3 linked regions of the Natronosporangium hydrolyticum genome follow. The protein of the gene in region 3 binds, or shares a complex with, the protein of the main gene of each other region. Links are inferred from orthologs where the notes say so. Each region holds a gene or a part of one and is shown on either strand. Other genes may lie near its edges. The genes, in order: rny, JQS43_RS18025 and JQS43_RS08045.

What was found.
Region 1: JQS43_RS08045 (region 3) and rny share a complex: the UniProt entries of both Bacillus subtilis proteins name them as parts of the possible RNA degradosome complex. The link is inferred for Natronosporangium hydrolyticum from one-to-one orthologs.
Region 2: JQS43_RS08045 (region 3) and JQS43_RS18025 share a complex: the UniProt entries of both Bacillus subtilis proteins name them as parts of the possible RNA degradosome complex. The link is inferred for Natronosporangium hydrolyticum from one-to-one orthologs.

Annotation. Positions count from the first base shown.
Region 1 is NZ_CP070499.1:3,956,575-3,966,867, reverse strand. What follows is about bases 3,384-6,374. They hold rny (ribonuclease Y), read left to right. Parts: upstream 3,384-4,025; coding sequence 4,026-5,723; downstream 5,724-6,374. Other genes in these bases: JQS43_RS17725 (glycosyltransferase family 4 protein), read left to right, coding at 5,785-6,374; JQS43_RS17735 (regulatory protein RecX), read left to right, coding at 3,384-3,445. In the rest of the region: JQS43_RS17750 (MFS transporter), read left to right, coding at 23-1,300; JQS43_RS17745 (DUF3046 domain-containing protein), read left to right, coding at 1,297-1,497; recombinase RecA, read left to right, coding at 1,699-2,742; more of JQS43_RS17735, read left to right, coding at 2,747-3,383; more of JQS43_RS17725, read left to right, coding at 6,375-7,044; JQS43_RS17720 (class I SAM-dependent methyltransferase), read left to right, coding at 7,038-7,754; JQS43_RS26345 (prenyltransferase/squalene oxidase repeat-containing protein), read left to right, coding at 7,751-8,848; tRNA (N6-isopentenyl adenosine(37)-C2)-methylthiotransferase MiaB, read left to right, coding at 9,637-10,293. UniProt on the Bacillus subtilis protein: Endoribonuclease that initiates mRNA decay. Initiates the decay of all SAM-dependent riboswitches, such as yitJ riboswitch. Involved in processing of the gapA operon mRNA, it cleaves between cggR and gapA.
Region 2 is NZ_CP070499.1:4,014,188-4,024,516, forward strand. Bases 7,303-10,329 are described here. They hold JQS43_RS18025 (polyribonucleotide nucleotidyltransferase), read right to left. Parts: upstream 10,007-10,329; coding sequence 7,598-10,006; downstream 7,303-7,597. Other genes in these bases: JQS43_RS18020 (M16 family metallopeptidase), read right to left, coding at 7,303-7,588; rpsO (30S ribosomal protein S15), read right to left, coding at 10,207-10,329. Outside these bases: JQS43_RS17990 (hypothetical protein), read right to left, coding at 1-919; JQS43_RS17995 (IS630 family transposase), read right to left, coding at 1,019-2,113; JQS43_RS18000 (MFS transporter), read right to left, coding at 2,246-3,514; JQS43_RS18005 (HIT family protein), read right to left, coding at 3,527-3,964; JQS43_RS18010 (IS630 family transposase), read right to left, coding at 4,042-5,136; JQS43_RS18015 (hypothetical protein), read right to left, coding at 5,171-6,040; more of JQS43_RS18020, read right to left, coding at 6,269-7,302. UniProt on the Bacillus subtilis protein: Involved in mRNA degradation. Catalyzes the phosphorolysis of single-stranded polyribonucleotides processively in the 3'- to 5'-direction. Necessary for competence development in Bacillus subtilis.
Region 3 is NZ_CP070499.1:1,781,430-1,791,490, forward strand. The notes cover bases 3,287-6,045. They hold JQS43_RS08045 (6-phosphofructokinase), read left to right. Parts: upstream 3,287-4,032; coding sequence 4,033-5,058; downstream 5,059-6,045. Other genes in these bases: JQS43_RS08040 (polyadenylate-specific 3'-exoribonuclease AS), read left to right, coding at 3,377-3,898; proC (pyrroline-5-carboxylate reductase), read left to right, coding at 5,088-5,909; JQS43_RS08055 (glutathione peroxidase), read right to left, coding at 5,955-6,045. In the rest of the region: JQS43_RS08025 (adenylate/guanylate cyclase domain-containing protein), read right to left, coding at 1-2,087; JQS43_RS08030 (hypothetical protein), read left to right, coding at 2,256-2,453; JQS43_RS08035 (Crp/Fnr family transcriptional regulator), read right to left, coding at 2,476-3,117; more of JQS43_RS08055, read right to left, coding at 6,046-6,446; JQS43_RS08060 (thymidine kinase), read right to left, coding at 6,457-7,089; JQS43_RS08065 (class II 3-deoxy-7-phosphoheptulonate synthase), read left to right, coding at 7,217-8,626; JQS43_RS08070 (slipin family protein), read left to right, coding at 8,984-9,634; JQS43_RS08075 (threonine aldolase family protein), read left to right, coding at 9,665-10,061. UniProt on the Bacillus subtilis protein: Catalyzes the phosphorylation of D-fructose 6-phosphate to fructose 1,6-bisphosphate by ATP, the first committing step of glycolysis.

The sequences.
Region 1 (10,293 bases), 2.2 Mb from region 3 along the record:
TCCGTCACTTCAGGGAGCGCTCGTGGAGAACCCGACCGTCGCCTCGGCCACACCGTCACCGGCCCGGGTCGCCACCGTTCAGCGACGCACGCTCGGGCTGCTCTTCACCACCCAGACTCTCGGCGGGGTCGGGGTGGCGATCGGCCTTTCGGTGGGGGCGCTGCTGGCGGTGGAGCTGGCCGGGGTGGGCGTCTCGGGGCTCGCCACCAGCGCGGCGGTGGTGGGGGCGGCGCTGCTGGCGGTGCCGGTCACCTGGGTGATGCGACAGTACGGTCGACGCCCGGGTCTGGCGGCGGCGTACCTGGTGGCCGCGGTGGGCGGGGCGGCGGTCGTCGTCGCCGCGGTGATCGGGGCGCCGTTGTTGTTGTTCGTCGGGTTGTTCCTGTTCGGGGGCGGCACCACCGCCGGGAACCTGGCCCGTTACACCGCCGTCGATCTGGCGCCGCCGGCCCACCGGGGCCGGCACCTGTCGTTGGTGGTGTGGGCGACCACGGTGGGGGCGGTGGCTGGGCCGAATCTGGCGCCCGCCGCGGGGCGGCTCCTCGACGGGTACGGCATCCCCACCCTCGCCGCGCCGTTTCTCTTCTCGGCGGTGCTCTTCGGGTTGGCGGCGCTGGTCCTGCTGGCGCTGTTGCGGCCGGATCCGTTGCAGCTGGCCCGGCGAATGCACGGCGAACCGCCGAGCCCAGCCGGCAAGGTGGGCGTGCGGCCGGCGTGGGCGGCGGTGGTGGCGCAGCCGGCGGCGCGGTTGGGGGTCGCCGCGATGGCGGTGGGCCATCTGGTGATGGTCGCGGTGATGGCGATGACGCCGGTGCACATCCTCGACGCTGGCCACGACGACGCGCACACCTTGCGGATCGTGGGGGTGGTGCTGAGCGTGCACATCGCCGGGATGTTCGCCTTCGCGCCGGTGACCGGTTGGCTCACCGACCGGTACGGGCGGCGGCGGGTGATTCTGGGCGGGATCGGGGTGTTGCTGGCAGCCTGTGCGGTGGCCGGCACCGCCGGGCATCATTCGGCGCAGTTGACGGTCGGGTTGTTCCTGCTGGGGCTGGGCTGGTCCGGCACGATGGTGGCGGGCTCGACGCTGCTCAGCGAGTCGGTGGGCGACGATCTCCGCCCGTCTGCGCAGGGCCTCTCCGACCTGGTGATGGGCCTGGCCGGCGCCGCGGGTGGGGCGCTCTCCGGGCTGGTAGTGGCCTGGGCGGGCTACCCCACGCTGGCGCTGTTGGCGGCGATCGCCGCGGTGCCGTCGCTGGCGCTGGCGCTGCGCCCGGTGCGTGAGAGGCTGTACGGGTGAGGGTGAGCGATTTCTGGCACCGTTTGGAGCAGGTCTTCGGCCCCGGTTACGCGGCGAGCGTGGCCAGTGATCAGGTGTTGTCGCAGCTCGGCGGCCGGACCATCACCGAGGCGCTGGGCGCCGGGGTGGCGGCCGGCGAGGTGTGGCGGGCGGTGGTGGCGGCCTATCCCGATCGGGTGCCCTCGAAGCTTCGCTGAGTGACCCGACTCCTGCTCGCTGGTCGGCGCGTCGCCGCGCTATCGTACGCACGTTCGGCTATTGTCCACAGGTCGGCCCATCCACGGTCGGCCCATCCACAGGCTGCGGCCGGTTGCCTGTCGTTTGTCGGACCAACCGCTTACGGTGTCCGGGTGGCGAAGAAACCGAAGAGTGATCAGAGTGGGGCAGGAGCGGGGACGATGGCAGCAGTGCCCGACAAGGAAAAGGCGTTAGAGCTCGCGCTCGCGCAGATCGACAAGCAGTATGGCAAGGGCTCGGTCATGCGACTGGGTGAGCGACCGGTGGTCGAGATGGCGGTGATCCCGACCGGGTCGATCGCGCTCGACGTGGCGCTCGGCGTCGGTGGCCTGCCCCGTGGCCGGGTGGTCGAGATCTACGGTCCGGAGGCCGGCGGTAAGACCACGCTGGCGCTCCACGCGGTGGCGAGCGCCCAGCGTTCCGGGGGTAACGCCGCGTTCATCGACGCGGAGCACGCTCTCGACCCTGATTATGCGAAGGCGATCGGGGTGGACACCGACTCGTTGCTGGTTTCCCAGCCCGACACCGGTGAGCAGGCGCTGGAGATCGCCGACATGCTGATCCGTTCCGGGGCGTTGGACGTGATCGTGATCGACTCGGTCGCGGCGCTGGTGCCGCGGGCCGAGATCGAGGGCGAGATGGGAGACAGCCACGTCGGGTTGCAGGCCCGGTTGATGAGCCAGGCGCTGCGCAAGCTCACCGGGGCGTTGAACAACTCCGGCACCACCGCGATCTTCATCAACCAGCTCCGGGAGAAGGTCGGCGTCATGTTCGGGTCGCCGGAGACCACCTCTGGTGGCCGGGCGTTGAAGTTCTACGCTTCGGTACGGCTGGATGTGCGGCGGATCGAGAGCCTGAAGGACGGCACCGACGTCGTCGGCAACCGGACCCGGGTCAAGGTTGTGAAAAATAAGGTCTCCGCGCCGTTCAAGCAGGCGGAGATGGATATTCTCTACGGTCGCGGGATCTCTCGCGAAGGCTCGCTGATCGATGTCGGGGTGGAGCAGTCGATCATCCGGAAGTCCGGCGCCTGGTATACCTACGACGGCGACCAGCTCGGGCAGGGCAAGGAAAATGCCCGGAAGTTCCTGGCGGAGAATCCAGACGTCGCCGCGGAGATCGAGAAGCGGATCCTGGAGAAGCTCGGCGTCGGCAAGGTCGCGGACGAGACGGGTGGCCAGCCGTTGCCGCCGGTCGACTTCTGATCCGGTGACCGGGAAGCGTCGCGGGCGCACGGGGCGTGGCTGGGATGCGGCGCCGCCCCGTGCCCGGCGTCCTCGCGCGGCTGCGGAGCAGCAGCCGTCGTCGACTGATCCGCCGGAGGTCCGTGATCCGCCGGAGGTCCGTGATCCGGCGGAGCGGGCCCGGGAGATCTGCCTCCGCCAGCTGGCGGTGCGACCCCGCACCCGGGCCGAGCTGGCTCAGACGCTGCAGCGCCAGGGCATCCCGGACGAGGTCGCGTCGGAGGTGCTGGCGCGGTATAGCGAGGTCGGCATGATCGACGACGCCGCCTTCGCTCGAGCCTGGGTGAGTAGCCGCCATCACAGCCGTGGCCTAGCCAGTCGGGCGCTCGGGCAGGAGCTACGGCGGCGCGGGGTCGACTCCGAGACGGCTGGTGAGGCGTTGGCGGAGCTGGACTCCGAAACCGAGCTGGCGACGGCGCGGGAGTTGGTGGCGCGCAAGCTTCGCACCGCCCGCGGCGAGCCGCAGGCGTTGCTGCGGCGGCTGGTCGGGATGCTTGCCCGCAAGGGCTACCCTCCCGGTTTGGCGTTCCGGGTGGTGAAAGAGGCGCTCGCCGCCGACGAGCGGACCGCGGAGGTGGCCGACCACCTCGACCCCGACGCGTGGGCAGCCGACGTCGGTGACCCGCATGAGAGCGTCGATCGGGAGCCGGAGACCCCGGCGTAGTAGGTGCCCGTCACCGGGGTCCACATACACACCCGTGGCCACCCTCTCCGAAGGGCAACACTTTCGACACTCACCGTAAAAATACTCGGCAGTTTGCCCTGGTTTGCGAGTCGAGCGATGTAGGTCGATCCCTTCGGCCCCTTGACCAAATCGTTATCTGGGCCTAGCCTCGCCAGTACAGGAATGTGGCAGACCATAGCGGAGCTAACCGCGCAAGATTGACCGGATAACAGTCGAGCAACACTTCTGAGAGGTGCCGCGCAACACATCGACAACTGTCGGATGATGCGTCGGCCTCGTCCCGCCCGCGACTCGGCGGTCGGGAGGGGCGCCGTCGATATCGTTAGACATCAGTGTACCGAAGCGCCGTCGCCGGCCGAGCCGAGCCGACGACGGCGTTGTGTACCCATGATCCGGGTGAGCGCGATCGACGGGCGCCTCGGCGCCCCGCCGATCGTGTAGTTCGCGCTGGTCAGGGGCCCGGTCCACTGCCGGTCAGCTTCGCGGCGACGCAGGTCTCGTCACCTTCCACGGCGGCGGCGGCGCCTAACGGTGCCGCCACGGGCGAAGGGAGACCGCCATGACCGCGGTCGAGTTGACGTTGGTGACGATGGTGATAGCGCTCAGCGCCACCGTCGTAACGGCACTTGGCTGGGGGGTCCGGTACGTCCGGCGCCTCGACACCCGGCTGGCGAGCCCGCGGGGGCGCAGCGACGCCGTGGCGACCGCACCTTCGGCGACCCGCTCGGCGACCGCCAGCGCCGACGCCGCCGCCCAGGCCCAGGCCCAGGCCCAGGCCGAGGCCGAGGAGCTACTGGCCCGCGCCCACCGCCAGGCTGAACGCGAAGCGGAGCAGCTGCGGGAGGCGGCCCGGCGCAGCGCCGAACGCGAGGTCGCCGCCCTCACCACCGAGGCGCAGGAACGCCTCACCGGGCTCAAGGAGCGGGCCGCCGAGCTGGAACGCCGGTCGACCCGGCTGGACGAGCGGGAACGCCGCCACGCCGACGAGGCGACCCGGCTGGCCGAGCGGGAGAAGCGGCTCGCCACCGCCGAAGCGGAGCTGGCCCGGCACACCAGCGCGCTCGCCGACGAACAAGCCGTGCTCGCCGCCGCCCACCAGACCGTCCACGCCGAACTGGAACGGATCGCGGGCCTGACCGCGGACGCCGCCCGTGCTGAGCTCGTCGCCGGCATCGAAGAGCAGGCCAAGCGGGAAGCGGCGGTGCTTGTCCGCGATCTGGAGGCCGAGGCGCGGCGGACTGGCGAGGCGCGGGCCCGTCACCTGGTCGCCGAGGCGATTCAACGGGTCGCCAGCGACCAGACCACGGAGAGCACCGTCAGCGTCCTGCACCTGCCCAGTGACGACATGAAGGGGCGGATCATCGGCCGGGAAGGCCGCAACATCCGGGCCTTCGAATCAGTCACCGGCGTCAACCTGATCGTCGACGACACTCCCGAGGCGGTGCTGCTCTCCTGCTTCGACCCGGTGCGGCGCGAAGTGGCCCGAGTGACGATGGAACGGCTGGTCGCCGACGGCCGGATCCATCCACACCGGATCGAGGAGGTCGCCGCCGCCGCCCAGCAGGACGTCGCGGAGCTGTGTCAACGGGCGGCAGAGGAGGCGCTGCTGGAGGTGGGCATCACCGATCTGCATCCCGAGCTGGTGACCCTGCTCGGCCGGCTACGTTACCGCACCAGCTACGGGCAGAACGTGCTCCGGCACCTGGTCGAGACCGCGCACATCGCCGGTCTGCTCGCCAGCGAGCTGCGGTTGGAGCCGGCCCAGGCGCGGGCGGCGAAGCGGGCGGCCTTCCTGCACGACATCGGCAAGGCGCTCACCCACGAAGTGGAGGGGTCGCACGCCAAGGTCGGCGCTGACGTCGCCCGGCGCTACGGGGAGTCCGACGAGGTGGTGCACGCCATCGAAGCCCATCACAACGAGATCACACCGCAGACCGTCGAGGCGGTCCTGACCCAGGCCGCCGACGCCTGCTCCGGTGCCCGTCCGGGGGCCCGGCGGGAAGGACTGTCCGCGTACATCAGCCGGTTGGAGCGGATCGAGGAGATCGCCGTCGGCAAGCCCGGGGTCGAGAAGGTCTACGCCATGCAGGCCGGCCGCGAGGTCCGGGTGATGGTCCACCCCGAGCAGGTCGACGATATCGGTGCGGCGGTGCTGGCTCGCGACGTGGCAAAGCAGATCGAGGAGGAGCTCACCTACCCGGGGCAGGTGCGGGTGACCGTGGTCCGGGAGTTGCGCGCCACCGAGACCGCCCGCTGACCCCTCACGGTATCCTCGGCGCACGGTATCGTACGGCGAGGCCGGATCGGGGAGGGTGTGAGTGGAGGACGGGCCACTGCGGGTCGCGCTGCTCACCTACCGGGGCAACCCTTTCTGCGGCGGTCAGGGTGTCTACGTTCGGCAGCTGAGTCGGGCCCTGAGCGACCTGGGCCACCACGTCGAGGTCTTCGCCGGCCAGCCCTATCCGGAGCTGGTTGACGCGGTGACTCTCACCCCGGTGCCGAGCCTCGACCTCTACCGGGAACCCGACCCGTTCCGGTGGCCCGCGCTGCGGGAGTACCGCGACCTGGTGGATGTGCTGGAGACCGCCACCATGGTGACCGGGGGTTTCCCGGAGCCATTGACCTTCTCGCTGCGAGCGCGCCGGCTGCTGGCGGCGCACCGGCATCGGTTCGATGTGGTCCACGACAACCAGACGCTCGGCTACGGCCTGCTCGGCCTCGGCCGGCTCGGGTTGCCGCTGGTGACCACCATTCACCATCCGATCCAGATCGACCGGCAGCTGGAGCTGGCGGCCGCCACCGGTCTGCGGCGTTGGTCGAAACGCCGCTGGTACGCCTTCACCCGGATGCAGCGGCGGGTGGCCCGCCGGCTGCCTCGGGTGGTGACCGTGTCCGAAGCGTCGCGACAACAGATCACCACCCACCTGAGCGTGCCCCCGGACCGGATCGACGTGGTTCCGATCGGGGTCGACACCGACCGGTTCCGGGCTGACCCCGCGACGCCCCGGGTGCCCGGCCGGCTGGTCACCACCGCCAGCGCGGACGTCCCGCTCAAAGGGTTGGTGCCGCTGCTGGAGGCGGTGGCGAAGCTGCGCACCGAGCGGCAGGTCGAGCTGGTGGTGGTCGGCTCCACCCGGCCCGGCGGTGCGGTCGCCGCGGCGATGCGCCGCTACGACCTCGGCGGGGCGGTCCGGTTCACCGGCCGGCTCAGCGAGACCGCGCTGATCGGCGAGCTGGCCAGCGCCGAGGTGGCGGTGGTGCCGTCGCTCTTCGAAGGATTCTCGTTGCCGGTGGTGGAGGCCATGGCCTGCGCCACCCCGGTGGTGGCGACCACCGCTGGGGCGCTGCCGGAGGTCGCCGGCCCGGACGGGGAGGCGGCGCTGCTGGTGCCCCCCGGTGACGGGTCGGCGCTCGCCGCCGCCATCGGTCGCCTGCTCGACGACCCGCCGTTGCGGCAACGGCTGGGCGCTGCCGGCCGCGCCCGGGTCACCGCCTCGTTCAGCTGGCGCGCCGCCGCCGCCCGGACGGTGAGCAGCTACCGGCGGGTGCGCGCCGGCCGGGAGGTGGCCGGGTGCTGACGATCGACCCGGCCCGGCTGGCCGGCACCCCGGGCGGTCGGGCCCTCGACATCGGCTGCGGCCAGGGCCGTCACGCGTTCGCGCTGGTCCGGCAGGGGCTGCCGGTGGTCGCCCTGGACTGGGACACCGACGCGCTGGCCGAGGTCAGCGACATGGTGGCGGCGATGCGCCAGGCCGGCGAGGTGCCGGCCGGCGCCGGGGCGCTGGCGGTCCGCGGCGATGTCCGGCGGCTGCCGTTCCCGGACGAGTCGTTCGACGTGGTGGTCGCCGCCGAGGTGCTGGAGCACGTACCCGACGACGAGATGGCGATGGCGGAGCTGGCCCGGGTGCTTCGGCCGGGCGGTGTGGCGGCGGTGACCGTGCCCCGGTGGTGGCCGGAGCGGATCTGCTGGGCGCTCTCCACCGAGTACCACCAGGTCCCCGGCGGCCACGTCCGGATCTACCGGGGGCGGCAGCTGCGGGCCCGGCTGCGGCGGGTCGGGCTCGTCCCGGAACACACCCACCACGCCCACGCGCTCCACTCGCCGTACTGGTGGCTGCGTTGCCTGTTCGGTGACCGGGCCGACCGGGCGTGGCCGGTGCGGGCATACCATCGACTGCTCGTCCACGACATCCTGCGTGGTCCATGGTGGACGAGGCGGACGGAGCGGCTGCTCAACCCGGTGCTCGGCAAGAGTCTGGTGGTGTACGCGCACAAGGAGCCCGGGTGAGCACCGGCGGCGTGCTCGACCAGAGCATGATCATCCAGACCGCGGCGTACATCGCGGGCCTGCAGCGGCCGGACGGGCAGATCCCGTGGGAGGCGGGCGGAGAGACCGACCCGTGGGACCACGTCGAGGCGGCGATGGCGCTGGATGTGGCGGGCCGGCCAGCGGCGGCCGCCGCCGCGTACGAATGGTTGGTGGCCACCCAGAACCCGGACGGCTCGTGGTGCCGCGGCTACCGCGACGATCGGGTGACCGACCCGGTCCGGGATGCCAACTTCACCGCGTACCTCGGGGTGGGGATGTGGCACCACTACCTGTCCACCGGCGACCGGCGGTGGCTGGCGCGGCTTTGGCCGACGTTGGGTGCCGCCGTCGAGTTTGTCCTGGGGCTGCAGGCCAGCGGCGGCGAGGTGGACTGGGCCCGGGGTGTCGACGGCGACCCGGCCGGTGAGGCGCTGCTCTCCGGATCGGCGAGCATCCACCACAGTCTCCGGTGCGCCGCGGCGATCGGGCGGCTGCTGAACCAGCCCCGACCCGAGTGGGAGCTGGCCGCGGCCACGCTGCGGCACGCCATCCTCGCCCACCCGGAGCGGTTCTCGCCGCGTACCCGGTACTCGATGGACTGGTATTACCCGGTGCTCGGCGGTGCGCTGCGGGGTGAGCCGGCGCGGACCCGGCTCGCCGCCGGCTGGGAGGGTTTCGTGGTGGCGGAGTGGGGTGCCCGCTGCGTCGCCGACCGGCCCTGGGTGACCGTCGCCGAGACCTGCGAGTTGGCGCTGTCGCTGTGGGCGGTGGGGCGCTCCGGTCCGGCTCGCCGGCTGCTCCGGCAGGTGCAGCGGCTGCGCTGCGGTGACGGCTCGTACTGGACCGGCTATGTGGTGCCGGACCGGGCGGTGTGGCCGGAGGAACGAACCTCCTGGACCGCCGGTGCGGTGCTGCTCGCCGACGCGGCGCTGGCCGGTGAGCCGGCGACCCGGGCGGTCTTCGACGGTGGCGAGCTGCCGGCCGGGCCGACCGCCGCCGAGTTGGCGGGGGTGCCCGACTGCACGGTCTCGCCGCGCTGCAGCACCCGCAGTGAGCCGGTAGCCGCGACCTGATGGAAACCGTCGCGGTCCAGGGCGGTGCGGAAGATCCGGTACGGCGCCTGGCCGCCGTCGGCCGGGTCCTCGAACACGTCGTGGATGACGAGCAGGCCGCCGGGGCGCAGGTGTGGCGCCCAGCCGTGGTAGTCGGCCTGGGCGGCGGCGTCGGTGTGGCCGCCGTCGATGAATAGTAGCGCCAGCGGGGTGGCCCAGATCGCGGCTACGGTGGCGGAGTCCCCGACGATGACGGTGACGGTGTCTTCGACGCCGGCGGTGGCGAGCACCCGGCGCAGCACCGGCAGGGTGTCGATCCGGCCGGTGACCGGGTCGACCAGGTCGGGATCGTGATACTCCCAACCGGGCTGGTGCTCCTCCGAGCCCCGGTGGTGGTCAAGGGTGATCACCGGGGCGGCGGTGTCTCGGGTACTGGCGGCTCGGGTACTGGCGGCTCGGGTACTGGCGGCTCGGGCCGCCGCGGCGAGGTAGATCGTCGACTTGCCGCAGTAGCTGCCGATCTCCAGCAGCGGGCCGCTGGTTGCGGCGGCTTGCACCGCGGCCTGGTAGAGGGCGAGCCCTTCGTGCGGCGGCATGAAACCGGGCGCCGTCTCGGCGGCGGACCGCAACGCTGCCTCCACGCCCGCTCTCCTCTCGTGAGTTGACCATGGGGTTGGGGACGGAAACTGGCCCGAATCATGTACCTAGGTCCATGATCAGCCCGAGTGGGGGCGGGGGTGGGGGCGGGGGCCGTGGTCGGGTCAGGATAGCCGGTAGCCTGGACACCCGAGATGAGTTGGACAACCGAGATGAGCACCGTCACCACCGCCGAACCCCGCTCGTACGAGGTCCGCACGTACGGCTGCCAGATGAACGTGCACGACTCCGAGCGGATCTCCGGCATGCTCGAGTCCGCCGGATATGTCCGGCATGTCGGGGATGAGCCGGCGGATATCGTCGTCTTCAACACCTGCGCGGTCCGGGAAAATGCCGACAACCGGCTCTACGGCAACCTCGGCCACCTGCGGCCGGTCAAGCAACGCCACCCTGGCATGCAGATCGCGGTCGGCGGCTGCCTGGCGCAGAAGGACCGGGGCGAGATCGTCAAGCGGGCGCCCTGGGTCGACGTGGTCTTCGGCACCCACAACCTGGGCGCGCTGCCGGTGCTGCTGGAGCGGGCCCGGCACAACCAGGCCGCCGAGGTGGAGATCCTGGAGGCGCTGGAGACCTTCCCGTCGACCCTGCCGACCCGGCGCGAATCCACCTACGCCGGCTGGGTGTCGATCTCTGTCGGGTGCAACAACACCTGCAGCTTCTGCATCGTGCCCAGCCTGCGCGGCAAGGAGCGCGACCGCCGGCCGGGGGAGATCCTCGCCGAGGTCGAGGCGCTGGTCGCCGAAGGGGTGCTGGAGGTGACCCTGCTCGGCCAGAACGTCAACTCCTACGGCGTCGAGTTCGGTGATCGG
Region 2 (10,329 bases), 2.2 Mb from region 3 along the record:
AATACTCATACATGTCGAACGTGTATTCGTACTGTGCGGCTCTCACTGTGTGTTGCGCCACCTCATCTCGGCCAAGATCCTTCAGGAGGAGTTCAAGGTCGGTCTTATGGCGCGTGATGATCTCCTGCCGGGCCTCGACCGGATAGGTGGCATCAATGCCCCAAGCTCCGGCAGTTCCCGGCTCGTCCACAAAGACATTCTCATTTACGTCTTCGATGTAGGTGGCGATGATGGCCGCGACCGGCTCTCTGATTGCCGAGGGCATCAGGTCACCGCCCGGCCTCGGGTCGACGGCGTTTAGCCCATAGACGATCTGCTCAGCAATCAGGACGGCGCGTTCATCGGATGGGTCCCCGACAACGGAGGCCTCCAACATCCGACCCAGGGCGGCGTGGCCCGGGTTGTGCTCACTCCAGTCGTTGGCCCACCCACTCGGGTCACGCAACGCGAAGGGGTCGCCGAAGTCGGCGAACCACTCGCGCTCCGTGAGCAGGTGTTGCAGCCGCGGTAGGCGCTGCTCGTAGATTTCGTTACCGTCCCGATCGAGGATTGGGTTCCCCTCGTCGTCGGTGAGCAAGGCGAACGCGTCTCCGCCTTCATAGGTTCCGGTCAGGACAGTCTTGGCAGCCTCGGGATTGCGTTCTAACGCACTCATGAGCCCGTGCATCGGGTCGAAGCCGGCGATCGCTTGCGGATCGTCCCACTCACCGCTCCAGTCCAGCCGGACCCAGTGATTGGTGTCGGTGCCCAGGAACGGATCGAGCCCGGCGAGGTCGTGGATGCTGGTCCAGACCCCGCTGCCGCCATGCGCCATCTCGAACTCGATCATGTCACTGCCGATCCGGTCTAGGAAGTGCTGATCGTAGTCGCCGTGGTGCAGCAATGGACCCAGCAATTGGTAGCCGTAGACCTCCGGCACGCCGTTCGCCCACTCACCGCCCAATTCGAAGGTAGCTTTGCCTGCTTCCTGCAGCCCATCGATCCAGTCAGGGCCTAGTGTTCCGTGATCCTGTTTGCGTTACTTTGAGTTGTCCGCTACGAGTTGCTTGACGTTGGTCTCGGTCCAGCGGACCTTGGCGAGGATCTGGCCGGCGGTGGCGGTCCATACAAACGGCTTGGCGTCGGTGTTCCAGTGTTCGACGTAGGCGCGGATACGGGCGATCAGGGCGTTGACCGAGGTGAACGTGCCCCGCCGGATGGCCTGCCTGGTGATGAGCCCGAACCAGGTCTCGATCTGGTTGATCCAACTCGATCCGACCGGGGTGAAGTGCAGGGTGACGTTCGGGTTGCGCTCCAGCCATGCCTTCACCTCGGGGGTGGTGTGGGTGGACAGGTTGTCCAGCACGACGTGGATCTGCTTGCCAGCGTGCGGCTTGACCGCCTTGCGCAGGAACGCCAGGAACGCCTCGCCGGTGCGGCGCGGGTAGCAGCCGGCGGTCACCTGCCCCGTGCCGACATCGAGTGCGGCGAACAGGTTCGTGGTGCCGTGCCGGACGTAGTCGTGGGTGCGTTTCTCGGTCAGCCCGAAGTCGATCGGCAGCATCGGCTGGGTACGGTCGAGCGCCTGGACCTGCGTCTTCTCGTCGATCGACAGGACGACCGCTCCGGCCGGCGGGTCCAGATACAGCCCGACCACGTCGGCGACCTTCTCGGCGAACCGTGGATCCTTCGACAGCTTGAACGTGCCCTGCAGGTGCGGCTTGAGGTCATGCTCACGCCACAGCCGGGCCACGTAGTGCCAGGACACCGGCACACCCTCAGTCCGCCTGATGTAGCCGGCCATCTGACGACTCGACCAGTGCGACAGCCCGGTTTCGGCCGGTGGACTGGTCCGGCTCAGCGCCAGGATCCGGGCACGCACCCGGGCGGGCACCTGTTGCCTGGGCCCGCCCCGCTTTTGCTCCTCCAGACCCGCCAGCCCTTCGGCCTCGTACCGACCCACCCAGCGATCCACAGTAGGCAGCGACACGCCAGCCAACGCCGCCACGTCCTTGCGCCTTCTTCCCTCGGCCATCCACAACACGATCCGAGCCCGGGTCGCGACCGCTCCGGACACGTCCCGGCTGTTGATCACAGCCCGAAGCTCGGCGGTCTGTTCCTGCGTCAACTCCACCCCACCAGCATCGACCACCGACATCACAACCGAGTCAACGACACATCAAGATAACGCTAACAGGATCACGAGACACTAGTAGGTACGCTGCTCACCAGCATCCGTACGCACGCGTCCACGATCTCCCCCAACTCAATCCATCTGAGCAGCAGGAGGTTCTCTTAACGTGCGAAGCTTTGAAAAGTAGATCGGAAATGCTGCTATGGCTACTCCGGTTGCTCCCAGCCACAGAGCAGCTCCGAGGCCAGCGTACTCTCCAATGAATCCCGCCAGCGCGGCCCCTCCGGAAAGCGACCCAACGATCAGCATCCTTGTACTGGCAGTGACACGACCCAGTAGACGATTTGGTGTTACGGTCTGACGCAGCGTGACCATAAGGACATTAGTCAATCCTACGCGATATCCCAGAATAAACCACGCCGAAGAGGCAACCAGGTGCATGAGGCCCGGAGACACGAAGGGGACAAGAAAGGCGGCCGGTCCGGCAATTCCGCCGACCATCCATAGCGCTCGGCCAAACCCAACGACATCAACCAATCGCCGAGCGGTCGCAGCTCCGGCCAGCCCTCCCGCACCTCCGGCTGCCAACAGAAACCCTAGTTCAACGCTACTTAAGCCATACTCGCGAAAGACGACTGGCATTATGATAATAAGCATATATGTCGCAAAGTTCAACAGAGTGCCCATAGCCACCATGACACGCAGATAGCTATTGGCTATTACGAAGGTGACCCCGTCTCTCACCTGCTGGAAAATGCTTTCCTTCTTCGCCGCTGATGGCCCGCGTCCATCTCCCCTAACTCTGAGCAACAGTAAGCCAGACGCCACGTGGCTAAAGGCTGTTAGGAGAACTGTCGCCGGTGCAGTTACTAGCTGAACCAAAGCACCACCCGCTGCCGGGCCAGTAACGCTTGCCCCCGCTTCCCAGCTAGCCAGTTTCGAGTTCGCAGACACTAAGAAACGTCGGTCAACCAGCTCAGGAAGGAAACTCTGGGCCGAGACGTCGAAGAGTACCGTTGCAACACCGAACACAAAGACAACTACCAGCATCCAGCTTATGGAAAGCCACCCGTACCACCCAGCCACTGCTATATAGAGCAATGCAGCGCCACGAGTAAACTCGGCGCCGATCATAAGACGGCGCCTGTGTAAGCGATCAGCCATCACCCCGGCCGGAAGGCTCATTATCAACGTGGAAACTGTCGCAGCTACCCCCACCAATCCAGCTTCTATGGGCGATGCCTGCAATGTGAGAACAGCCACAAGAGGTATTGCAATGTAACCGACCTGAGTGCCGGCCTTGCTAACCGCCCAAGCTAGAAAGTATATGCCGAATGGCCTATTTCTAAGAAGCGAGGCCGATGCCTCTCGGCCAACTCTATCATTCTGTTCTGTGTGCACTGAAGTGGATTCCTATTGGTTTGTCGCGCGAATCTGCTCAGCAATCTCACTTAGCTCGTCATCACTCGCAGGAGGGCCGTCATGAGAAGATACGTAGCCTTGGTAGGTGTCGAAGGTCGTTTTGACATTCGAATGAATCGGCCTCCAACGATCCTTAAGCTCCGCTGTTCCGTGTAGTGGAAATAGCTTTGCGTGCAAATGGTCGACTCCGTATCCCTCGTAGACTATTGCTGTCCGTGCTACATCGGGGAACGCCGTGTCGAGTAGCTGGGCTACCTCAACGGCGGCGAGTTGGAGCCCAGCGGACACTTCGGCGGGCGCTGTTGCCACGTAGCTGGTGTAGTGTTCGATTGGAATGACGACAGTTGCTCCTGGAGTGTTGGGATAGATGGAGAGAAAGGCCACGTAATTCGCGGAACGCCAAATCATCTTCGCCTGACGTTCACCCATCGCAATCTCGCAGAATATACAGCCATTCATAAGTTGACCCTGTCTCGGAATCCTAGTGTTCCGTGATCCTGTTTGCGTTACTTTGAGTTGTCCGCTACGAGTTGCTTGACGTTGGTCTCGGTCCAGCGGACCTTGGCGAGGATCTGGCCGGCGGTGGCGGTCCATACAAACGGCTTGGCGTCGGTGTTCCAGTGTTCGACGTAGGCGCGGATACGGGCGATCAGGGCGTTGACCGAGGTGAACGTGCCCCGCCGGATGGCCTGCCTGGTGATGAGCCCGAACCAGGTCTCGATCTGGTTGATCCAACTCGATCCGACCGGGGTGAAGTGCAGGGTGACGTTCGGGTTGCGCTCCAGCCATGCCTTCACCTCGGGGGTGGTGTGGGTGGACAGGTTGTCCAGCACGACGTGGATCTGCTTGCCAGCGTGCGGCTTGACCGCCTTGCGCAGGAACGCCAGGAACGCCTCGCCGGTGCGGCGCGGGTAGCAGCCGGCGGTCACCTGCCCCGTGCCGACATCGAGTGCGGCGAACAGGTTCGTGGTGCCGTGCCGGACGTAGTCGTGGGTGCGTTTCTCGGTCAGCCCGAAGTCGATCGGCAGCATCGGCTGGGTACGGTCGAGCGCCTGGACCTGCGTCTTCTCGTCGATCGACAGGACGACCGCTCCGGCCGGCGGGTCCAGATACAGCCCGACCACGTCGGCGACCTTCTCGGCGAACCGTGGATCCTTCGACAGCTTGAACGTGCCCTGCAGGTGCGGCTTGAGGTCATGCTCACGCCACAGCCGGGCCACGTAGTGCCAGGACACCGGCACACCCTCAGTCCGCCTGATGTAGCCGGCCATCTGACGACTCGACCAGTGCGACAGCCCGGTTTCGGCCGGTGGACTGGTCCGGCTCAGCGCCAGGATCCGGGCACGCACCCGGGCGGGCACCTGTTGCCTGGGCCCGCCCCGCTTTTGCTCCTCCAGACCCGCCAGCCCTTCGGCCTCGTACCGACCCACCCAGCGATCCACAGTAGGCAGCGACACGCCAGCCAACGCCGCCACGTCCTTGCGCCTTCTTCCCTCGGCCATCCACAACACGATCCGAGCCCGGGTCGCGACCGCTCCGGACACGTCCCGGCTGTTGATCACAGCCCGAAGCTCGGCGGTCTGTTCCTGCGTCAACTCCACCCCACCAGCATCGACCACCGACATCACAACCGAGTCAACGACACATCAAGATAACGCTAACAGGATCACGAGACACTAGTTCGTGCGGGCCGGGAGTGTAAGAACCGGCCTGGTCGTAGCTGCCTCGGTGAGTGGTAGCGGTGGCGAGCGCAACTCCGAGGCCCTCCTGAATCTTGGCCAGCGCAGTCTCCCACCGCTCCTGCTCAGCCGGGAGTTGCCGACCGTCCCGGGTCATGACCGACAGGTTTGCACGGATCTGCAGAAACTCAGCCGGGGTGAGAGTGCTGAGAAACGCTGCGAACGCTGGATCGTCCGCGTGATGCTCGAGCAGCTCCGCAAACTCCTCCACCTGCTCTATGGTGGGCACCTGGGTGGGGTCGGCAAGCGCCGCGGCCAGCTCCGCCGCGATCTCGGGTGCGACGATCGCGTCCCATCTGGCGGCGAAGAACCCCCACACCCCGGTCGCTGGAATCAGCCCCGCCTCGCGCGCCAGCTGCAGGTTCTCGGCGGTCGGGCCACGGCGCAGCATCGCGACCGCCTCATCTTCACCCTGGTCGATGTAGAGTTGATAATCCGAGCGCCACTCGAGCTGCAGCCGTTCCCGTTCCCGTTTCAATTCCATGGCGTGCGTGGCATTGTTGGGGTCGAACGGCACCCATGAGGGACCGGTCCGGACCATCCACGAGCCCGGTTCAGTCCCCGGCCACCGACCTTCCAGGTCGGCGACTCTCCTGTTGAACTCCTCGACCCTGCCTGCCCAGTAGCGGACCGCCAACGCCGCCCACATGAGCGCCTCGCTCGCTTCCTGGATTCGCCGTTTGAGTGGCAATGGCGCGGAGACCAGCTCGGCGGCGCCCATGCCCTCCCAATGGCGGTTGGCCGGGCCGAAGGCTCGATCGGTCATCTGCTCATGATCGGTCGCCTGTCCTGCGAGCCGTTCAAACGCCTGCGCGCGAGCTTCCAGCGCAGTCGAACTCGCAGGATGGCGCTCGATCGGTCCAATCTGCTCGCGAGAAGCCATCGCTGCCCCCACACCCAGCCGGCAGGCATCCCCAGCCAGCCCCCTCTATCCGTACTGGACTTCGATGGTAGACGATGGCGGCAAGTCCCGGGAGGGTGGCGCGGCCAGAACTCAGTGCGGGCCGATGGTGGCGACCGAGAAGTCGCCGGCGAGCAGCTGCTCGGCAAGCTCGTTCACCTCGGCCCGGGTGACACCGTCCACTCTGGCGAGGAGCTCGTCAACCGGCAGCGGCCGCTCGTAAAGCAGCTCCCCCTTGCCGAGCCGGCTCATCCGGCTGCCGGTGTCTTCCAGGTCGAGGACCACGCTGCCGGCGAGCATGCCTTTACCTCGGGCCAACTCCTCGGCGGTGATGCCGTGCCGGGCGGTCTGCGCGAGCTCCGCCCGCACCAGGTCGAGCACCTCGTCGACCTTGCCCGGCGCGCATCCGGCGTAGACACCGAAGGTGCCGCTGTCGGCGAGTAGCCCGGTGAAGGAGTAGATCGCGTACGCCAGGCCGCGCTCCTCCCGGATGCGTTGGAAGAGCCGGCTGGACATGCCGCCGCCGAGCACATTGTTCAGCACGCCGAGGGCGAACCTGCGCTCGTCGCTGCGGTGCATGGTGGGTCGGCCGAGTAGCAGGTGCGCCTGTTCGGTGTCCTTGTGCCGGGCAACGGTGCCGGGTTGCCCGACTGGCGGGCTCGGGTGGCTGGCCCGGACCGGCGCCGGGTTACTCGCGGCGCCGTCCAACACGGTGCCGGCCACCGCCTTGCGGACCAGCCGCACCACCTGCTGGTGGGAGAGGTTGCCGGCGGCCGCGACGACGATCGACGGGGCGAGGTAGCGGCGCCGGTAGAACCCTTGGATCTGCCGGCGGCTCATCGCCCCGATGGTCTCGGTGGTGCCGGCGATCCGGCGCCCGAGCGGAGTTTCACCGTAGAGCTGCTCGGTGAAAAGTTCGTGCACCTCTTCGCTGGGTTCGTCGTCGTGCATGGCGATCTCTTCGAGGATCACCCCACGCTCGGTCTCCACGTCCGGCGCGGCCAGCACCGAGTCGGTGATCAGGTCACAGATGACGTCGATCGCCAACGGCAGGTGCTTGTCGAGCACCCGCGCGTGGAAGCAGGTGTACTCCTTGGTGGTGAAGGCGTTGGTTTCGCCGCCCACCGCCTCGATCGCCGCCGAGATCTGCAGCGCGCTGCGGCGGCGGGTGCCCTTGAAGAGCAGGTGTTCGAGGAAGTGGGAGACCCCGGACAGGCGGGGCGTTTCGTCCCGGGAACCCACCGCCACCCACACCCCGAAGGCGACGCTGCGGGTGGCGGGGACCGCCTCGGTCAGGATCCGCAACCCGCTGGGCAACACGGTCCGGCAGATCGTGCCCCCGAGCGGGTCGTCGGTGAGGGTTTCGGTGCGCGCCGCCCGCCGGGGCGGTCGGCGCGCAGATGTGTCAGTCATCGGCGCGGGTCAGCGCCGGCGACGCCGCCGACGGCGCTCGCCGTCCTCGTCGCCGTCGCTGCCGCTGTCGCCGCCGCTGTCGCCGGTTTCGGCGGCGTCCCGCCGCGGGCCGCGGTCGCCGCTGTCTTTCTCGCCACGGCCACGGGGGCCACGGTCCGAATCGTCGCGCCCGGCGGGCCGCTCGCCGCCCGAACCGTTGCCGGCGGGGGCGGGCTGCCCGTTGCTCGCCGGCGCCTCGGTCGTCTCGGCGCCGACTTTGTCCAGGTAGATCTTGCCGCGGCCGTCGATGTCGGCGATCTGGACCTCGACCTTGTCGCCGACGTTGAGGAAGTCCTCGACCCGCTCTACCCGCTTACCTTCGCCGACCTTGGAGATGTGCAGCAGGCCGTCCCGGCCGGGCAGCAGCGAGATGAAGGCGCCGAAGGCGGCGGTCTTCACGACCGTGCCCAGGAACCGGTCGCCCACCTTCGGCAAGGTCGGGTTGGCGATGGCGTTGATCTGCTCGACCGCGGCGTCCGCGGAGGGCCCGTCGGTAGCCCCGACGTAGATGGTGCCGTCGTCCTCGATGGAGATGTCGGCGCCGGTCTCGTCCTGGATGGCGTTGATGGTCTGGCCCTTGGGCCCGATCACCATACCGATCTTGTCGACGGGAATCCGGACCGTGGTGACCCGCGGCGCGTAGTCCGACATCGGCGCCGGCTCGGCGATCGCGCCGGCCATGACGTCCAGGATGGTCAGCCGGGCGTCGTACGCCTGCGCCAGCGCGCTGGCGAGCACATCCGACGGGATCCCGTCGAGCTTGGTGTCGAGCTGCAACGCGGTCACGAACTCGCGGGTGCCGGCGACCTTGAAGTCCATGTCACCGAAGGCATCCTCGGCGCCGAGGATGTCGGTGAGGGTGACGTAGGCGGTCTTCCCGTCGACCTCATCCGAGATCAGCCCCATCGCGATGCCGGCGACCGGCGCCTTCAGCGGCACCCCAGCATGCATCAGCGCCATCGACGAGGCGCAGACCGAGCCCATCGAGGTGGAGCCGTTGGAGCCCATCGCCTCGGAGACCTGCCGGATCGCGTACGGGAACTCCTCCCGGCTGGGCAGCACCGGGATCACCGCCCGCTCTGCCAGCGCACCGTGGCCGATCTCCCGCCGCTTCGGCGAGCCGACCCGGCCCGTCTCCCCGGTCGAGTACGGCGGGAAGTTGTAGTGGTGCATGTAGCGCTTGGTGTTGTTGGGCGCGAGGGTGTCGATGGTCTGCTCCAGCCGGAGCATGTTGAGGGTGCTAACGCCGAGGATCTGGGTCTCGCCCCGCTCGAAGAGGGCCGAGCCGTGCACCCGCTGCGGCAGCACCCCGACCTCGGCGGTGAGCGGCCGGATGTCCCGCGGCCCACGGCCGTCGATGCGCACCTCGTCGCGCAGCACCCGGGCCCGGACCTCGGACTTGGTCAGCGACCGGAACGCCGCGCTGACCTCCTTTTCGCGCCCCTCGAACTGCTCGGCGAGAGCGGCGAGGGTCTCTTCCTTGAGTCGGTCGAGCGCCTCCTCGCGCTCGCTCTTGCCGGCGATCCGCAGCGCCTCCGCGAGCCGACCACGGGCCGCCGAGGCGACCGCCTCATAGACCTCGTCGCTGTAGTCGAGGAAGATCGGGAAGTCGCCGACCGGCTTGGCGGCGACCTCCGCCAGCTCGCTCTGGGCCCGGCACAGTTCGCGGATCGCGGGCTTGGCCGCCTCCAGGCCACCGGCGACGACCTCCTCGGTCGGCTTCGGCGCCCCGGCGGCGATCAGCCCGACCGAGTGCTCGGTCGCCTCGGCCTCCACCATCATGATCGCCACGTCGCCGTCGGGCAGCGTCCGCCCGGCCACCACGATGTCGAAGGTGGCGCGCTCCAGCTCCTCGCGGGTCGGGAACGCCACCCACTGCCCATCGATGTGGCCCATCCGGGTAGCGCCGATCGGCCCGGAGAACGGCGCCCCTGAGAGCTTGGTCGACATCGAGGCGCCGTTGATCGCGACCACGTCGTACGGGTGGGCGGGGTCGAGCGCCAGGATGGTGGCGACGACCTGCACCTCGTTACGCAGCCCGTGGGCGAAGCTCGGGCGCAGCGGCCGGTCGGTGAGCCGGCAGGTGAGGATCGCGTCCTCGCTGGGTCGGCCCTCCCGTCGGAAGAACGAGCCGGGGATCCGGCCCGCGGCGTACATCCGCTCTTCGACGTCGACAGTGAGCGGGAAGAAGTCAAGATGCTCTCGCGGCGACTTGCTTAGCGTGGTGGCGGAGAGCACCACCGTGTCGCCCAGGGTCACCGTGGCCGAGCCGCCGGCCTGCCGGGCGAGCCGCCCGGTCGAGAAGACGATCTCCCGGGTGCCGAAGGCGCCGTTGTCGATCACCGCCGTGGCGTGATGCGGGCTTAGTTTTTCATTCATTTGGTTCGAAGCTCCTTGCTCGTCGGGTCGACGACCGCGGAGCCGGGCGTCCGGTCTTCGATTGAAGCGCCCGGGAGTCGGCGGCGACGCCGCCGGCCCGGGAGCCACTACCGAGGACCGGTGCGCCGATCGGCTCCTCGTGGTCGCCCCACCCGTTCAGATATGAGTCGGGGAGCAGCCCCAGGCCGCTCCCCGTCTGGTCATCGCCGAAGTCCGAGCCGGTCGCGCAGGGTGCGGTACCGGCCGACGTCGACCTTCTGCAAGTATCCCATCAGCCGGCGGCGGCGGCCGACCAGCAGCAACAGGCCGCGGCGGCTGTGGTG
Region 3 (10,061 bases):
GCGTGCTTCGCGGCGCGGTAGAGCGCCTGCCGGGCGGCTAGGGCGTAGCGGCCGACGGGCATCCGGAGCGATCGGGCGATCTCGTGACCGGCCCACCGGTGATGGGCGAGCACCTCGGCCAGGTCGGTGTCGTGGCGCTGCCACACGGTTTCGAGCCAGTCCGCGGTGCGCTCGTGCCGGGCGATCCGCTCGGTACGGGGGAGGCGTTGGTAGCAGACATCGCGAACCAGGACGTGCTGGAACCGAAACTCGCCCTCACCGGCCATCGTGGACTCTAGCTGCTCGATGATGAATTCGCGCTGCTCCAGCCGGCGCAGCGACCGTTCGACCGAGCCGGCGGCCCGGCCGAGGGCCGCGGCGACCGCGCCCGGCCAGAACTGCATGCCCACCACCGCAGCCGCCTGGAGCACCGCCCGGTCGGCCGGATCGAGTAGATCGACCCGGTTGGCGATCACGCCGTGCACGCTCTCGGGCATCGGAAGCTGCTCGTTGTTCAGACCGGTGTCGGTCTGCCCAGGCAGTAGGGTGGCGGCGACCGCACCGCGCTCTACCAGCATCCGCACGTACTCCTGGGCGTAGAGCGGATTGCCGTCGGCGAGTTCGACCAGCGGGCGTAACGCTTCGGCGGTGAAGAACGCTTTGCCGAGCATGTGCCGGCAGAGCGCGGCCATGCCGTCGCTGCGTAGCGGTGGCAGGGTGATGGTCAACGATCCGGTGATCGTGCCGGCCCAGCTGGCGTCCCGCTCCACCAACTCGGGCCGCGCCGTAGTCAACACCAGCAGCGGCACCTCTCGAGCGGCGGCTGCGAGCAGTTCGATGAACCGGCGCATGGACTCGTCGGCCCAGTGCAGGTCCTCGAAGGCGAGCACGGTGGGGCGGTGGCGGGCCAGCCGGATGAGGAACCGCCGCCACGCCGACTCGGCCTCTTCGGCCGGAAGTCCGGCACCGGGCAGGCCGACCAGCGGTCGCAACGCCTCGATCAGCCGGTCCGCCTCCGCACCCTGCGCCACCTGCCGTACCGCGCGGTCCAACCGCTGCCGGGCGGTCTGCGGCGAGTCGCTGTCCAGGATGCCGGCCTGGGCCTTGACGATGTCAGTGAGGCCGGCGTACGTCACGTTCTGGCCGAACGGTGGGCAGTTGCCGACGTGCCAGGTCACCGCGGTACCGGCGATCCGGTCGGCCCGCCGGCGTAGTTCCCGCACCAGCCGGCTCTTGCCGATCCCGGCCTGCCCGAAGATGGTGACCAGTTGGGCGGTCTGGCCGGTCACGGTCCGTTGCAGTGCGCCAGCGAGCAGGCCGAGTTCGTGCTCCCGCTCCACCAACGGCGTGGCGTCCGGCTCACCACCGTCTGGCCGGCGTTGGACCGGTGCCACCGCCAGGAAGAGTTCGGTCTGCGCCGACCGTCCCCGAAGCTGAGTGGCGGCGTGTGGCTCGTACCGGATGGTGGTCGCGGTCTGGGCCTGGGTGTTCCCGCACACCAGCACGCCCCCCGGCGGCGCGATCGCCTCGATCCGGGCGGCGGTGCTGACGACGTCGCCGGCGACGATCGCCTGCCCACCGTCGCGGGCGGCGGCGATGTCCACCAGCGCCTCCCCGGTGGCGATGCCCACCCGGTAACGCAACTCTTCACCGTGCTCGGCGGCGAGGTCGAGCAGCAGCCGTTGCAGCTCCAGGCCGGCGCGCACGCAGCGCAGCGGGTCAGCTTCGGTGGTGATCGGGGCACCGAACAACGCCATCACGGCGTCGCCGATGTACTTCTCCACCACGCCACCGTGCTCGTGGACCACGGTACGAGCGACCTGGTAGAAGCGGCTCTGCAACTGCCGGACCAGCTCCGGATCGGCCTGCTCGGCGTACCTGGTGGACTCGACCTGATCAACGAAGAGGACGCTCACCCGCCGGCGGTCCTCGGTGCTCGGTCGGCTGGGCGGTTGCTCGTCGCGGGGCTGGCCGCAGCCGGTGCAGAACGCGGTGCCCGGGCGCAACGGTCGGCCGCACTGCCGGCAGGAGTCGGTAAGTGCGCTGCCGCAACCGCCGCAGAATCGGTCATCGTCGGTGACGGCTCGGGAACACCGTGGGCAAACCACTTTGACGAGTATGCCGTCTCGGGCAAACTGTCGGAACCCCGTCTGTCGGCCACCAGACATTGGCCGCTCGGCAGGTATCACTCAGCCGTCCACCTGGCTAGCCTCGATTGGCGCGGGGGTCGGTCATCGTCCGGCCGCTGACCATCTATTACACGGAGCGGAGAAAGTATGGTTTACGTGAAGCTTGAGCGTTCGTGGACGGACTCGGCAGGGACGACGCACGACGCGGGGGCGATGGTGGACGTCGACGCCGGGACGCTGGCGTCGTTGCAGGCCAACGGCACGGTCACCGAGCCCGGCAGCGGTGACCCGCGGCCGGACACCTCCGGCTGGGCCGGCCCTGACGGCGGCGGGTCGAACGCCTAGACCGATGCCCCGGCCCGGGTGGTCAAGCGGTCATACCCGCGCGCCGGCGCAACGCCGGTAGGTCGGTGACGATGATCCGGCGGCCTTCGGTGCGCAGCCAGCCACGGGCTGAGAACGAGCCGATCGCCTGGTTCACGCTCTGGCGCGAACCGCCGGCCATCTCAGCGAGCTGGCTCTGGTTGAGTTCGATGGTGACCATCGCCGCCTGGCTGTCACCGGCCAGCCGTACCAGCGCTTTGGCCACCCGGCCGGGCAGGTCGAGGAAGACATGGTCCGCGTTCTGTTCGGTGAGCCGGCGGATCAGCCCGCCGAGGGCGCGCATTACCGCGTCCAGGATCACCGGATGGGAGTGGACCAGGTCGAGGAAGGCGGCGCGGGACAACGCCAGCGCAGCGCAGTCCTCGATCGCCTCGGCCGAGGCGGAGCGGGGCGAGCCGTCCAGCAACGACACCTCGCCGAGCACATCCGGAGGGCGTACCACCGACAGCAGGGCACGCTCGTTGGTCGGCGCGATCAGATAGACGGCAACCGCGCCGCGCCGGAGCACCACCAGCGAGTCGCCCGGATCGTCCTGATGGAACAGCACCTGGCCCTTGCGATAGGTGCGGGGGACCGCGGCGGCGATCACCCGCTGCCGGGCCTCCGGGCTGAGGCCGGCGAACATCTCCACCCCGGCGAGCGCGTCGCCGCCGCCATCTGGCGAGAAATTTACCTCCACGACTGTCTATCCTCCCAGAGTCGGGGTCCGGCCACGGAGCGGGCTCCGGCGCTCCTGGGTTGCGGCCGACGGGGCGACCGGGTGTCACGAGTCATGCGGCGAGGGTAGTAGTTCGCTGCCAAGGCTGGCTGGCCCGGTCCGCTACGACGCGCTACCGGGCGCCGCGATTCGCCCGCGGTGGCGCCGATGGGTGATGATGGTCCGGATGGTTTACCGGTATTTCTACGATTGTGAGTTCATCGAGGACGGGCGCGTGGTCGACCTGGTCTCGATCGGAGTGGTGGACGAGTTCGGCCGGGAGTTCTATGCGGTCTCCACCGAGTTCGACGCCGCCGCGGCGGTGCCCTGGGTGCGCCGCAATGTGCTCGCGAAGCTGCCATCACCCGCCGACCGCGCCTGGCGCTCCCGGCGCGAGATCCGCGATCAACTGTGGGAGTTCCTCACCGAGCCGGTCCGCGACTCGGGCGAGGAGCTGGAGCTGTGGGCCTGGTACGCGGCGTACGACCACGTCGTGCTGGCGCAACTGTGGGGGGCCATGCCACAGCTGCCGCGGGAGATTCCCCGGTTTACCAAGGACCTCCGCCAACTCTGGGACGACCTGAAACGGCCGAAGCTGCCCGCGCCCGAGGCGGGGCGCCACGACGCGCTGGTGGACGCCCGGCACAATCTGGCGCGCTGGCGCGCCATGACCGGGGCGCGCGAACCCGGACCAGGCCAGTGGCGATAAGGTGACGAGTACGGCCCGCCCCGGGCCGGCAATGAGGCCGTCGCCAGCCGGGGCCGACATGTAAGGCCTGATCTCAGCGCCCGCGCAGCGCCGGGCCGCTGAGCTTCGACAACCCTGTGGGAAGGACGAGCGTCATGCGAATCGGCGTGCTCACCGGCGGCGGTGACTGCCCTGGCCTCAACGCGGTGATCCGGGCGGTGGTCCGAAAGGGGATCACCGAGTACGGCCACGAGTTCGTGGGTTACCGCAACGGTTGGCGGGGTCCGCTGGACAACCTGACCCGGCCGTTGGATGTCAGCTCGGTACGCGGGATCCTGCCGCGGGGAGGCACCATCCTCGGCTCCTCGCGGACCAACCCCTTCAAGATCGAGGGCGGTGTCGAGAAGATCACCGCCAACCTCGCCGAGCAGGGTGTGGACGCGCTGGTCGCGATCGGCGGCGAGGACACCCTCGGGGTTGCGGCCAAGCTCTACGACCAGGGCGTGCAGGTGGTCGGGGTGCCGAAGACCATCGACAACGACTTGAACGCGACCGATTACACCTTCGGGTTCGACACCGCCGTCAACATCGCCATGGAGGCGATCGACCGGCTCCACACCACCGCGGAGAGCCACCACCGCTGCCTGGTGGTCGAGCTGATGGGCCGGCACGCGGGCTGGATCGCCCTACACGCCGGCATGGCCGGCGGCGCCAACGTGATCCTGCTGCCGGAGCGGCAGTTCGACGTGGAGAAGGTCGCCGCGTACGTCGAGAAGCGGTTCGAGACCGAATATTCGCCGATCGTGGTGGTCGCCGAGGGCGCCACCCCGCTGACCGGCCAGATGGTGCTGCAGAACCAGGAGCGGGACGCGTTCGGGCACGTCCGGCTCGGCGGGATCGGCCAGTGGCTGGCCGAGCAGGTCGAGGAGCGCACCGGCAAGGAGTCGCGAACCGTGGTGCTCGGGCACATCCAGCGCGGCGGCACGCCCACCGCCTTCGACCGGGTGCTCGCTACCCGGTTCGGGCTGCAGGCGATCGACGCCGTCCACGACGGCGACTGGGGCAAGATGGTGGCGCTACGCGGCACCGACATCGTCCGGGCGCCGCTGTCGGAGGCGACCGCCGAGCTGAAGACGGTTCCGATCGAGCGGTACGCCGAGGCCGAGGTCTTCTTCGGCTGAGTAGCTGACCCGACCTGAAGGAGTGGGTAATGGCGCCGGGGGTGCACACGGTCGCGGTGATCGGAGCCGGCAAGATCGGTGAGTTGGTGCTCGCCGGTTTGTTGCGGGCCGGTTGGCCACCGGACCGGCTGCTGGGCACCACCCGGCGCCCGGAACGAGCTGCCGAGCTGGCCGAGCGGTACGGCATCCGGATGGTGGACAACCCCACCGCCGTGACCGAGGCGGCGGTGTTGGCGATCGCGGTGAAGCCGCAGGACGCTCCGGCGTTGCTGGCCGAGCTCGGGCCGCAGGTGCCGCCAGAGAAGCTGGTGCTCTCGCTCTGCGCCGGGCTGCCCACCAGCTTCTTTGGGGAGCGGCTCGCCCCCGGCACACCGGTGGTCCGGGTGATGACCAACACTCCGGCGGTGGTGGACGCGGCGATGACCGCGATCGCGGCCGGTCCGCACGCCACCGGCGAGCAGTTGGCCATCGCCGAGGAGATGTTCACCCCGCTGGGCCGGACGATCCGACTGCCCGAGAGCCAGTTGGATGCCGTGACTGCGCTCTCCGGCTCCGGCCCGGCGTACTTCTACTACCTGGTGGAGGCGATGACCGACGCCGGGATCCTGCTGGGCCTGCCGCGGCAGGTCGCGCACGACCTGATCGTGCAGACCGCGGTCGGTTCGGCGGTGATGTTGCGCGACTCCGGCGAGCATCCGGTGCGGCTGCGGGAGGCGGTCACCTCGCCGGCCGGGACCACCATCTCGGCGATCCGGGAGCTGGAACGGCACGCGGTGCGGGCGGCGCTGATCGCGGCGCTGGAGGCCGCCCGGGACCGGGCCCGGGAACTCGCCGCCGCCACCAAGAGCTAACGACCCGGCCGACCACGAGCGTGATCGGCCGGGCCAAACCCGAGGTCAGTTCGGTAGCACCTTCTCGATCGCGGCGACCAGCTCCGGGGCGTCCGGCTCGGTGCCCGGGTCGAACCTGCCGGCCACTGAACCGTCCGGCGCCACCAGGAACTTCTCAAAGTTCCACCGGATATCACCGGTGTGGCCCGCCGCGTCGGCGGTGGTCACCAGCTGCTGATAGAGCGGATGCCGGCCAGCCCCGTTGACCTCCACCTTCGCGGTCATGGGGAAGCTGACGCCGTAGTTCCGCTCACAGAACTCGGCGATGTCGGCCGCGCTGCCCGGCTCTTGGCCGCCGAACTGGTTACAGGGCACTCCTAGCACCACCAACCCCCGGCTGGCGTAGGCCTGCCAGAGCGCCTGCAACCCGGCGTACTGGTTGGTGAGGCCGCACTCGGAGGCGACGTTGACCACCAACAGTGCCCGGCCCCGATACTGTGACAGCTCGGCCGACCCGCCGGTGAGTGCGTCGATTTCTACGTCGAAGACGGTAGTCATGGCGGCGAGACTACCCTGCGGGCCCGAGCTGCCCCCGCTGATGGTGGCGCCGGCACAGCACCTGGTAGCGAACTCCGTCGCCGTCGGTGTCGCCGATCACCACCTGGGCCCCCTCCCGGGCGACCACGCCGTCGACGATCCGGGCGTTGTGTAGTCCTCGCCGGCCGCACCAGCACCACACCTCGACCTGCAGCCGCGAAACCTCGTCCGCGAGCTCGAAGAGCCGCTGCGCTCCCGGGAACATCCGGGCCCGGAAGTCGGTGGCGAGCCCGAACGCGTAGACATCGATCTCCGCCTCGTCCACCAGCTGGGCCAGCTGCTCGACCTGCGCCACGGTGTAGAACGACGCCTCGTCGCAGATCAGGTAGTGCACCGGGGCCGGCTGCCCGGCGACCAGCTCCCGCAGGTCCAGCTCCGCGGTGACCTCGACCGCTTCGCGGCTGAGCCCGATCCGGCTCGACAACTGAGCCGGGCCGGCCCGGTCGAAGGTGCTCAGCACCAGCCCTCGCCGGCCCTGCCGGGCGTGGTTGTAGTCCAGCTGCAGCGCCAGCGTCGACTTGCCGCAGTCCATCGGGCCCCAGAAGAAACGCAGCGCGGCACCGGCCGCCGGCGATACCGGTGGCCGCCCTCGGTCATCGGTCATGTCACCGGAGGGTACGGGGCCGGGCCCGTACCCTCCGGTGGTGGTCTCCGGTGATCATCGCCCAGTAGGCGGAACAGGGTGGGCTCGGTGATGGCGGAGCCAGTGACTCGCCGTAGGCTTGTCAGTCATGAGCCGCCAGTGGCATGAGTTCTCTCACCCGGGGGTCGAGTCCCCGGTCTTCGCGGTCGCCCGCCCCGCGACCGACCCGACCGAAGCCAAGGCGCTGGGCCTGGACACCTGGCGGGAGCTACCCCGGGCGCAGACCCCACCGTGGCCCGACCAGGCCGCCGTCGCCGATGTCTGCCGGGTCCTCGACACCGTCCCCTCGGTGGTCGCGCCGTACGAGGTCGACCAGCTCCGGGAGCGGCTGGCGATGGTCTGCGCCGGGGAGGCGTTCCTGCTGCAGGGCGGCGACTGCGCCGAGACCTTCGCCGACAACACCGAGCCCCATCTGCTCGCCAACGCCCGCACGCTGCTGCAGATGGCGGTGGTGCTGACCTATGGCGCCTCGCTGCCGGTGGTGAAGGTCTCCCGGGTCGCCGGCCAGTACACCAAGCCCCGGTCGAATCCGACCGACGCGCTGGGCCTGCCGGTCTACCGCGGTGACATGATCAACTCTTTGGAGCCGACCGCGGAGGCCCGGGTCGCCGATCCGCAACGGATGGTCCGGGCGTACGCGAACGCCTCCAGCGCAATGAACATGCTCCGCGCCTACCTCGCCGGCGGCCTCGCCGACCTGCACGCCGTGCACACCTGGAATAAGGGCTTCGTGCGGGATTCGCCCGCCGGCGAGCGCTACGAGGCGATCGCCCGGGAGATCGACCGGGCGCTGGCGTTCATCCAGGCCTGCGGCCTCACCGACGACGAGGCGCTGCGGACGGTCACGATCTTCTGCTCCCACGAGGCGCTCGCCCTGGAGTACGACCGGGCGCTGACCCGGGTCGCCGCCAGCGGCCGGGCGTACGGGCTCTCCGGACACTTCCTGTGGGTGGGGGAGCGGACCCGGCAGATCGACGGCGCCCACGTCGACTTCATCTCCCGGATCGCCAACCCGATCGGGGTGAAGATCGGCCCCGGCTGCACGCCGGAGCAGGCGGTGGAGCTGTGCGAGAAGCTCAACCCGGAAAACATCCCCGGTCGGTTGACCTTGGTGGCCCGGATGGGTAACCAGCGGGTCCGGGAGGCGCTGCCACCGATCGTGCAGAAGGTCACCGCCGCCGGCCACCAGGTGGTGTGGCAGTGCGACCCGATGCACGGCAACACCTTCGAGACCTCCAACGGGTTCAAGACCCGCCACTTCGACCGGATCGTCGACGAGGTGCTGGGCTACTTCGAGGTGCACCGGGAGCTGGGCACCCACCCGGGTGGGCTGCATGTGGAGCTCACCGGGGAGCCGGTCACCGAGTGCCTGGGCGGCGCCCAGTCGATCGAGGACACCGACCTGCCGGACCGCTACGAGACCGCCTGCGACCCTCGCCTGAACACCCAGCAGTCGCTGGAGCTGGCGTTCCTGGTCGCCGAGATGCTGCGCGGCTAGCCGGGCGCGGCTAGCCGGGCGCGGCCACCCGGGCGCGGCCACCCGGGCGCGGCCACCCGAGGAGAATCCGGGTGCGCGCGGTTGCCGGTCTTGTCTAGAGTGGCCATCCTTGGGTGCCGCCGACTAACGGCACACCGGCATCGCCGGCTCGTGTTCCGTGGCGCATCCGAGTTTTGTGGCACGGGCGCTCCGGCGCTCCTGGTTCAAATCCAGACCGGGCCCCGTGCCGCCACCGGCCGCCCTCGGGCGACCGGTCGGCTGGCTCTGCGGGCTCACCTCTCGGGGTGGACGCCCCCGCCGGCCGGCCGGGGCCGACGGCGGCACGGGTCCCGGATTCACTCCTCCGGAAGGGAGACCATGGCGACCATCATCGTCCGGCAGTACCAGCGCGCGGTTCGGCTGGTCGACGGCGAGGCCCGCGAGGTCCTGGCGCCGGGCCGGTACCGCTACCGGCCGCCCCGCACCGAGATCCTGCCGGTTGACCTCCGATCGCAGCTGCTGACCGTATCCGGGCAGGAGGTGCTCACCGCGGACGGGGTCGCGGTACGGGTGACCGTGGTGCTCCGGATCGCGGTCAGTGACCCGGTCACCCACCTGACCGTCAGCCAGCAGCCGACCGACGAGGTCTACACCGCCGCCCAGCACTCCGTGCGCGCCGCGGTCACTGAGCTGACCCTGGAGGCGCTGCTGGCGGCCCGGGCAAGCCTCGGCCCGCAGCTGGTGCCGGAGGTGGCGGCGGCGGGGGAGCGGGTGGGGTTGACGGTCGACCAGGTCAGCCTCCGTGACGTGATGCTCCCTGGTGAGCTGCGCCGTGCGTACGCGCAGACGGTGCTCGCCCGCGAGCAGGGTCGGGCGGAGCTGGAACGGGCCCGGGCGGAGACGGCGGCACTGCGGTCGATGGCGAACTCCGCCAAGCTGCTGGAGCAGCACCCGGCGCTGCTGCGGCTGCGGACCCTCCAGGTGGCCGAGCAGGCCGGCACCGAGCTGCGGCTGACCGTCGGCGACTAGGGCGGCCCGCCCCGCCCGTACCATGGCGGGGTGAGTCGACCCGTGGATCTGCGCAGCGACACCGTGACCCGGCCGACCCCGGCGATGCGTGAGGCGATGGCGCAGGCCGAGGTCGGCGACGACGTCTACGGCGAAGACCCGTCCCTTGGCGCGCTGGAGGCGGCGGCGGCGATCCGGTTCGGCCAGGAGGCGGCGCTGTTCACCCCTAGCGGGGTGATGGCGAACCAGATCGCGCTGCAGCTGTTGGTCTCGCCGGGGCAGGAGCTGCTCTGCGACGCCGACGCCCACGTGGTCACCTACGAGGGCGGCGCCGCCGCGGTGCACGGTGGGATCTCCACCCGCACCTGGCAGCCGGCCGGGGCCGCGATCGACGTGGCGGCGGTGGCGGGCATGATCCGGCCCGACGGTTTCCACGCGGTGCCGACCG